One region of the Fulvivirga sp. AWR4_260 genome, then DNA from elsewhere that is predicted to be linked to it. Evidence: riboswitches for the same ligand, from Rfam matches in the RefSeq annotation. Region 1 holds a riboswitch; each other region holds the start of a gene.
What was found. Region 1 has a riboswitch for cobalamin ahead of ACXACQ_RS22335 (TonB-dependent receptor). Riboswitches for the same ligand answer to the same signal wherever they lie in the genome.
Positions count from the first base shown of each region.

Region 2: linked by a shared signal. The riboswitch ahead of ACXACQ_RS17230 (TonB-dependent siderophore receptor) and the one ahead of ACXACQ_RS22335 (TonB-dependent receptor) in region 1 are both predicted to bind cobalamin.
Region 3: linked by a shared signal. The riboswitch ahead of cobA (uroporphyrinogen-III C-methyltransferase) and the one ahead of ACXACQ_RS22335 (TonB-dependent receptor) in region 1 are both predicted to bind cobalamin.

Region 1 covers NZ_JBSWSU010000015.1:3,906,309-3,909,597, reverse strand. Annotated here, with positions in the region: gene ACXACQ_RS22345 (ABC transporter ATP-binding protein) at 1-821, shown strand, start outside; gene ACXACQ_RS22340 ((2Fe-2S) ferredoxin domain-containing protein) at 802-1,614, shown strand; cobalamin riboswitch at 1,706-1,912, shown strand; gene ACXACQ_RS22335 (TonB-dependent receptor) at 2,037-3,289, shown strand, end outside.
Region 2 covers NZ_JBSWSU010000015.1:2,589,963-2,593,251, forward strand. Annotated here, with positions in the region: gene ACXACQ_RS17230 (TonB-dependent siderophore receptor) at 1-1,500, opposite strand, end outside; cobalamin riboswitch at 1,753-1,938, opposite strand; gene ACXACQ_RS17235 (dipeptidase) at 2,316-3,289, shown strand, end outside.
Region 3 covers NZ_JBSWSU010000001.1:1,300,345-1,303,633, reverse strand. Annotated here, with positions in the region: gene ACXACQ_RS05485 (sirohydrochlorin chelatase) at 1-417, opposite strand, end outside; gene cobA (uroporphyrinogen-III C-methyltransferase) at 417-1,970, opposite strand; cobalamin riboswitch at 2,174-2,378, opposite strand; gene ACXACQ_RS05475 (substrate-binding domain-containing protein) at 2,514-3,289, opposite strand, start outside.

The sequences.
Region 1 (3,289 bases):
GTAAGGTATATATCGATGGTAAAGATGTTTTGACATTACCCCGATACGATTTATCAAGGTTGATTAGTGTAGTGCTATCAGAAAAAGTAACTCCAGTGAACCTTACCGTATTTGATGTGGTGTCAGTAGGACGCACGCCTTATACTAATTGGTTAGGTAAACTTACTAAGGAAGACAAGGATATTATTCAGAGGTCTATGGAGCTGGTGCAGGTTGATGGCTTTGCAGATGTACATATTCATGAGTTGAGTGATGGGGAAAAGCAGCGTGTAATGATTGCTAAGGCTTTGGCTCAGGATACTCCTCTATTAATTTTAGATGAGCCCACGGCACACCTAGATGTAAGCAATAGAGTGGCATTGCTTTCACTTTTAAGAAAACTTGCTATTGAAACTAATAAGGCCATTTTATTATCTACTCATGAGTTGGAAGTTGCTATACAACTAGCGGATATGGTTTGGCTAATAGGACAAGATGGGCAACTCTTTACGGGTACACCGGAAGACCTTATTATAGAAAATAAATTTAGTTCTGCTTTTAAAGACGATTATGTGAAGTTCGATAGACAAACAGGTGCTTTCAAAATTAACCATAATTACCAGCAGAAAATTGCGGTGAAAGGTGAAGGCTTCTTGTATAAATGGACTTGCCATGCCATGGAGAAAGAGGGATATGAAATAGTGAGTAATGCAGATTTAGAAGTAGTGATTAGTGATGAAGAGGAAGGTAGATGGATGATAAAAGCAAACCATAAAATAAATCATATAAACAGTATTGAAGCTTTAAAAAAAGCCTTAAAATATGGGGAAAGACCTAAGTAAAGTATCTCATTGCATGTTGTTTTGTAATGGAGGTTCATGTAAGCGCAAGGGAGCGGAGCATATTACGGACGAAATTCGTGCTTATATGAAATCAGAAGGACTGTATTCTTCTGTGCATACCGTTAAAACCATGTGCAATGGTAGGTGTGAAGATGCACCTACCATGATAGTAATGCCAGAAAATACATGGTATAAAAATTTGACGGTAGCTAAGGCCATTGAGATCGTAGGTAAACATATCAAACAAGGGAAGCCAGTTAAGAAATATACTTTGTATGAAGAAGGGATGGATTATGTTGCCTCTGATAATCCTTTAAAGCCTACAGCTCCTGATGAGTTTAGTGAAGTTTTTGACGAAGAATTTGGAGAAGTAATAATGGCCAAGGCCAACCCTAAGGAGCAAAATCTTTACCCTTTATTGAAGGATGTATTTCAGAAATTCCTACTTGATTTAAAAATAAGGATTCCTGAATTAGGGGCAGAATATTTTGAATTTAACATACCTGTTGATTTCAATTATGAAGATAAATGGGTGTCTATATCAAAATATAAGTTTAATGCAGAATTTGCTATTGGTGTGCCTTCTAAAGATGCTCCTAAAGCCTATAAAGATGCACGAATAAGGCACGTTGAGATTTTTAAAACATTAGATGGACGGTGTCATGTGCTGCGCCTGAAGAGTCAGGATGGTACGGTAAAGTTAATAGCGAAAGATAAAACCACTGATCATAAGGTGTGGAATCACTTTGTTAACATATATTTAGAACGACCGCAAATAGAGGCGATTAAATAGGGTGTGATAAAATTAGCAGCCTCTCATAATACATTGATTTGAGCAAATAAAGGTATTGGTATACAATGGTAAATTACTCAATACTAATGCTTATACTTGCATATCTTTAGGTTTTCAGTGGTAGTAATTGCTACTGAAATTAAAAGGGAATCCGGTGTGAGTCCGGAACTATCTCCGTAGCTGTATATCCTGAAACGAGAGTTTGAGAGCTAAGGTCTTTAAAGCCACTGTTCTGTTGAATGGGAAGGTGATTTTAGCTGGGATGAGTCAGAAGACCTGCCTTAAGTGTAGTCCATAGCTTTCGGATGAAAAGGCTAATGGGGGAGTACTCCATTGATATATTCTATTTGATGGCGTACGTTATCTCATTTTTTCCTTCCTATTGCTATGCTTTATTATGTGTAATTAATAAATCTATAGTATTGAAAATTAAATATTTACTTTTTGTCGGAGCTGTTTTTTTAGGAAGAAGTTATACTGCTTCCGCTCAGCAAATACCTGCATTAAAAGATACATTACTGCAGGAAATAACTATTTCTTCATCCAGAGTGAATGCTAAGGTTGAAGATTTACCGCAAAAAATAGTAGTCATATCTCAAGAAGATATAAAACAAGCAGACCCAAAAGACCTTACCGATGCCTTAAAGAAAATGGCGGGTGTTGATGTAATAGAGTACCCTGGCTTATCATCAGGCATTGGAATTAGAGGTTATAGACCACAGTTTTCAGGGCTTAACCAAAGGTCTTTGGTGTTGATAGATGGCCGCCCGGCAGGAGCCTCTAACTTGGCTACTATTAACTTAGATAATATTGAAAGAATAGAAGTGATAAAGGGTGCAGCTTCGTCACTTTATGGTTCGCAAGCCATGGGAGGTGTGGTTAACCTTATCACTAAAAAATCTCAAGGCGAAATTAAAAAGACAATTACAGGATCTTACGGCAGCTACAATACCATAGAAGTAGGTTTCAATGCTGGCGGTTCTATTGATGATAAAACAGACTTTGATGTTAACTTGAATTACTTTAACCAAGTTGATAACTATACATACGGTAGCGATAATTTCTTTAGAGAGAGGTATGGTTGGAATGAAGTAGAACGTACCTACTATAACGCTGAGCACGGTGTTGATTCTGTTTTAACAGGTAATGATGCTTTTGCCGATGGAGAAGAGCGTGATTTTACTAAATACAAATATTTCTCTGGAGATATCAGGTTTGGAGTAGATATTAATGACGATTGGAGAGCTGATGTTTCAGGTTCAATGTTTTCGGCTCATGATGTACAGTCTCCTGGTGATTTTGCCTATGGAAATTCAAGCCAGAGCATTAAAAACCCATATCGCTATGGTGCTGATGTGACGGTAACCGGAGCGCTCACCGAAAATCATACCTTAAAAGCTAAGGCGTATTCAAGTTTGGAGTATTATGACTACCGAAGCGTGAGCAATGGAGAATTGGCTGATTTCGTCACCAGTAAATACACCAACAGCTGGAAAGGCTTTCAGTTGCAGGATAATTTCAACTGGGGAAATCACGTGATTGCTTTTGGAGTAGATTATAGCAGAGCTAATTCAGAAAGTCAGAGCTTCTCTGCGACTACAGGTGATGAAACAGCGCCTTATAACCCCAATTATGGTATTTATTCTACTGCATTATTTGGTCAGGGTAATTTTTC
Region 2 (3,289 bases), 1.3 Mb from region 1:
GTCTTGTAGGTAAAGTCCATGTACAGTTTCGTCTTTACCCTGAAAATTGGTATCTCTATAACCTAAAAACCCTTGATTAAGAATAGGGTTGTTAATGGCTACTGTTGTGTTTTTACCTGGCCCGAAGATATCGCCCCTATAAGTTTTACGGTCTAGTATACTCACCGAGTAACCTGCCAATAGTTTATGCTGAATTTTAGATGTATTAACATCATAAGTCAACTCTAGCTGATTTTGTAAAGGCTTGGTTCTATGATTGAAATAAAAAGGGAATGACCTTATTAAGCTATCTTGGGTGGCATTAATCGTGAGCTCTTCTGTAGAGAAATAATCGATATCATCCCAGTAATATGACAGGTGATCTGTTAACTTTAAGTTCTCGTTGATCTCTTTTGTGTAACGAACCTGAAAATCATATCTAGTATTATTTAAAAAATCTTGGGGGTCATTATATCTTGTATCTCTATCCATACTGGGTACAAGACTACCATCACTAAGTACAGGTATACCCGTGTCTGTATCGTAGTGATCCTTATTCAAGCCTACTCGAATATCCAAAACATCATTCTTTTCAGACTTGTATCTAAATGCCGTGTAAAAATTATTAGTACTGGTGCCAAAATCTCTGTATCCCTCTGTTTCGGACATACCAAAGTCTACTCTGTAAGACCATCGGTCAGTTAAAGGACCTCCTGCACCTGCTCGCATTCTCTTAGTATCAAAACTGCCATAAGAGGCTGAAAAATTTGCTTCAAACTGATCTGTAGGCTGATTTCTCACAATATTAATAACGCCTCCTAAGGCCGAGTGTCCAAATAATACCGAAGCGGGTCCTTTTAATACTTCTATACGTGACACATTAGCCAAGTTAGTGCTGGGCGCACTGGTAGAAATAGTATGTCTTTCATCACGTACACCATCTACTAACAAAACAAAATTGTTAAAACCTCGTATTCTGAAGGTTTGAAACCCTCCGTACCTATTGATAGGCCTTACTCCAGGCGTACTTTTTACTGCATCACCAAGATTATCTACACCTCTTTGCATAAGCATATTTTTGTCTATGCTATTAGCTGTAATTGGCAAATACTTCAGCGGTACATCTATCTTGTTTAAGCTTTCACTCACCCATTCTCTATTGCCTACTACTTGCACTTCGTCAAGGTTAGTAGCTTCCTCTTGTAACACCACTGAAATTACCACGGTATTATCGTCTACAATTTCTAAAGGTAGAGTAGTAGTTTTATAGCCAATACTAGAAGCCACTAGCTCATAACTTCCTTTTTTTATTTTGGGTATGGTAAATTTTCCTTCTGCATTGGTGGTGGCTCCTATATTTGTGTTTTTTACCCACAAACTAACAAAGGCCAGTGGCACACCTTGCGAATCAGCCACTTTGCCAGCAGCGCTCTGGGATTGTACAGATAAATGCACAAAAGAAAATAATAAAACGCCAAGAAGCGTTTTCCAGATGGTAGGGTTTGGTTTTAATAAATTCATAAATGTATTAATAAGTTCGGTTTTCTTTAACCACAACTCATGCATCAACATTACTACACATGGAATTTAAACCACGTGCAATCACGGTAAGCTTGAGTCTGCTTTAATAAGTCATTTATAAACTCTACTTTGCATTGATAAGCGGATGGTAAGGTAGGTAGGAGCAGGCATGCCACGTCAAAAGCTTATACACAGAATACCCCTGACTTGCATGCATCAAATCCTGACTTTATACTTCAAATCGCGAAAGCAAAGCCATCTCGGAATAAGGCAGGTCTCCTGACTTATAACAGCTTTTATCATCCTTCCCATTATAATAACAGTGGATATAATTATAATAAAAGCCTTAAAGTTAATTACAGTTGCGCGACAGCTCCGGATTTACACCGGATTCCCTTTTAATACATGTAGCATGCAACCATATTCCGTTTGACGAAATTATATATGATCTAAGTCGCGAACTTAAGCATTAATTAGTTGATTGCCATTATTTAAAATTAAAACAATGCTTATAGTTATATGTAGAACAGACCAATTAAAAGTGAAACGGTTTATTCGGGAGTGATAACATAATAAGAAGCTACTTGCATTTATCAATTCATCACAATGGATATGAAATTAAGTACTGAAGAATTTTAGGTGCAAAATACACCACTGCTAAAACGACCAATACATTTAGCTCTTATTCAGGCTCAAACATACTCATCTATAACTAATGGATGGCTCTCTCTGGAATAATTTTGGTACCTTAACAGTCAAGTTCCATACCCAAACTAATGACAAAGCTACTCGCTTAGTCCTAGCCAGATTAAACTATGAAAAAAACAATTATAGACCTCCATTGCGATTTATTAATTCATTTAACAAGACCTAATACAAGTATTGATGATAAAGCTTTGGGCTGTTCTGTTCCATACTTACAACAAGGGAATGTAAAATTACAAGTAATGGCCATTTTTACTCCTACACAGCCCAATAGCCATAAAACAGGTATTGAACAGAGTGAAATTTTTCATAATTTATGTTTAAATGAAAACCAACTATATGCTATACAAAAGCATCATTTAACAGACCTCAATAACAGCGAAGGTATAGGCATGATCGCTTCTATAGAAAATGCTTCGGCTTTTTGTGATGAGAACATTACGTTAGGTGAAGGTTTTAATAACCTGGAAACAATCAAGCAGAATGTAGGGAGTCTATTTTATATTGGCCTTACACATCATTTAGAAAATAGATTTGGCGGTGGTAATTACACCTCAATTGGTTTAAAAAATGATGGAAAAGCTTTAATTGACTATTTAGATAACAAAAATATTGCAATAGATTTTTCTCATACAAGCGATCAGCTGGCTCATGATATTCTCAACTATATAGGCAAGCATAACATCAATGTGCCCATTATTGCCAGCCACTCAAATTATAGGTCTATTTTTGATCATCCTCGCAACCTACCCGATGAAATAGCCCAAGAAATAATTAATAAACAGGGCTTAATTGGAGTGAATTTCTTGAGGGCTTTTGTGAATAACGATGAACCTGAAGCTCTTTACGAACATATAGATTATGGCTTAAAGCTTGGCGCTGAAAATGCTATCAGCTATGGCGCAGATTTTTTCCACCACAAAAACCACCCCGACAAAACAAGAATCCCATTTTTTTTCAAAGAACATGAAAACGCTAGTTGCTATCAAGCAATAAGCTCTGCGGTAGAAGCCAAATTCGGCACTGAAATATGTGACCGCATAGCCTATAAAAATGCGGTTAATTTCTTGACGAAGTTATTGTA
Region 3 (3,289 bases), on a different contig from region 1:
TCTCCCCACTACCATTAGGCACGTCTCCTTTCTATCTACAAGACTGAGCTCTGCTTCTTTTTCGGAAAGTATTTTTTTGGACAAATCGAGCAAATACGAACTTACGCCCAAGTGCCTTCCCATTTTAATGGTCAAATCAGGGTAATAACTTTGTATAGTATTTAACTCGTAAGGGATATCATTTTTGGCATGCGAACCAGCAAATAATATTACCGGCAACGCATAAATTACCCTTACCCCCTTCTCATAAAGCCTTTCTACAGCTGCTTCATAGAGCGGATGATTAAACTCTAAAAAACCATAATCTACTTCATAATCATGATAACGCTCTTTTAAAAGCCCCACCAGTTCTTTAAAAGCTTCCGTTCCAGCTTTTCTTCTGGTTCCATGTCCGCAAAGTAATATTCCTTCTTTCATTATCTAATGGGTTTTACACCTATTAAAAACACTACAGGCATCGCCAAGTCAGCCTTTTCTACATCTTCTTGAATGTCTTTTAATGTACTCGTAAGCACCTGCTCATTCTCTCTGGAAACATTAGCTACAGCTGTGATCGGAATAGTATCATCCTCACACACCTCTATTAACTTAGGAATAAGTTTATCCAAACTTTTCATAGCCATATACACCGCTAAGGAATTTCCCGCCTTCAGCAATGCTGCTATACCATTTAATTGTTCATATGAATAATCAGCGGTATGAGCTGTACAAATCATAAACGCATTTGATTTGCCCCTTTCCGTTACCGGAATATTATTAAGGTTAGCCGCAGCCAGTGCCGCTGACAAACCTGGCACTATCTCAAAAGGAAGGTGGTGTGCTGTAAGGTATCTTGCCTCTTCTGCTGCACGCCCATATACATATGGATCTCCTGATTTCAACCTTACTACATTTCGCCCTTGCTTATAATGCAGGTGAAGTAATTCATTGATTCTATTCTGTCGGTCTTGCTGGTTAGACTTATCTGCAAACTTTCGCCCTACATAAATGAACTCGGCCTGAGGGTTAATGTCTAGAATTTCCTTAGAAACCAAGTTGTCATATAAAATAACCTCGGCATGCTCTACAGCCTCATACGCCCTCAAGGTAAGGCAGCCCATAGCCCCCGGCCCGGCCCCCACAATGGTTATTTTACCCGAATGCTGATTAGTAAAAAGCTCTTCAGGATTATTATATTTATACTGATAACCCAACAATTGTATAGACTTGCTGTTATCTATTATCTTGTACACGCCTCCAGTCTCTTCCTTAAAAACTGGCGGTGTAAGCCCTAAAATAGTAGCAGCTTTTTCATAATATGTTTTACGCTGAGGATGCTCACTGCAGCATACATTAAAAACCTCTCCGTAAACCTGCTTTTTAATTACAGAATGGATTATACCTATACAATCATCGAGGTGAACCAAGTTCACAGGAGCCAAACCATTACGTAAAGCTCTTTTTTCTGCCAAAAACTTTCCTGGATGTCGATCCGGACCAATGAGTCCTGCAAACCGCAGGATAGTTAGATTCTCATTGAAATGCTGTCTTAAAACCCTTTCCGCTTCAACCACAGCCTCTCCTGATTCTCGCTCTGGCTTTAGCGGCTCATTTTCTGTAATAGGTTGCTCACCATTGCCATAAACACTGGTTGAGCTGGTATAAATCACTTTGGTTTGTGATGATGTATTAGCAACAACCTGCCTGATCTGGCTAAGGTAATTTTCTTTTCCTTGCTGACTTATACGTGGAGGAGTACAAATAATCAAAACATTCGCATCATGCAAGAATGCTTCCCAATCACCTTTAATCTGATCCTTTTCTAAACTAATTCTTGTAACTCCAAAGGGAAAGTGGTTATAAGAAGACAACTTCTCAATGCTATGTACAGAACCCCTTATGCCATAGCCCTTTTTTTGTAAATATTGAGCCAAGGGTAGGCCAAGCCAGCCTAAACCTAATATGGAGATATGTGTAGTATTTGTTTCCATATTATTTATTGGTTATTACAAAGCATGTCGTATTTAGCTTGCAAAATGCTTTCTCTCTGTTCAAAACAGTTTAGGTTTAAGTATAAAAAAAATAGAAATGAAACTCAGGAAGGAAAAGGTACAATATCACCTTTGATGTAGCACTAGGCAACATTTTCAATTTTCAGGAATGATATGACCTGCACTTTTAACCCGAAAGCCTGGATTCATCACGAAAAATGGCAGGTCTTCTGACTCTTTCGTATTCGCTCGCCTTCTCATCTTTAATGACAATGGCATGCCGAACGAATTATTTACTTCACATATGCAAAGTCGAAATTACAGCTGCGGGTACAGTTTCAGAATTACACTGAATTCCCTTTTAATTTTCGTAAATACTTACGAAAAACCACAATCCGCACGAATATAGAAAGTTTTTAGATCAACGGCACAGCTTGAGCGATGGATATTTGCCTTATTGAAAACATTTTTGACATAAAAACCTATTCATCAAAACATTAGCAACTTCAATAGGCCTACTTACCCACTACTATGGTATATTTATTACGATTGCCTTTTCCACACTAATGGATCTACAGTAGCATCTCCTGAAACAATGCCGGCCTCTTTTAAGGTATAAACTACACTCATCAACATCTTATCACTTACCCAGCTGTTGGTAGTCCACTCAGTAGAATGAAACCAAACTGCAGCATCCTGATGTGGTATATCATATTTCTCACTTACCTGATCAATGGCACTATCACTACGCATGAAATCGTCACAAGCATGATGAACTATTTTGAGGAATTTATCTAATAATTCGGGCTGTTGTGCTATAATATCGTTAGTAGCAGCAATCATAAAACAGGGCCAAGGAGAAATGAATTCGCCTATTCTTCTTAGCATTCCTTTATTTACATAAGGCTTGGTCATAAATTTTTCCCAGTAGAAAACATCCGTTTCTCCGCTGTTCAATGATTGAAGCGCTCCATCAATATTCTCTACAGGAATAAACTGCTCTGCGACCATTTTTTCTCCATTTTTCAAGGCATCAACGGTAGGCATAAGGTGTGATCCTGAACCTAAACGGCTAATGGCTACTTTTTGGTCATAAACCTGATTATGCGCAGTGAGATCGCTATTTACACCTGTATGCACCCCCCAAGTTAAAGGCGATTTCACATAACCACTTATGATCTTAGAAGGGTTTCCTTTAATTATATCTGTGATTATACCTTCAGTAAGTAAAATACAAATATCGCACTCTCCACTTCTCAAAGCCTTAGTCATACCTCCTGTACCTTGCGGATAATCCACCCAATTTAGGTTAATCCCAG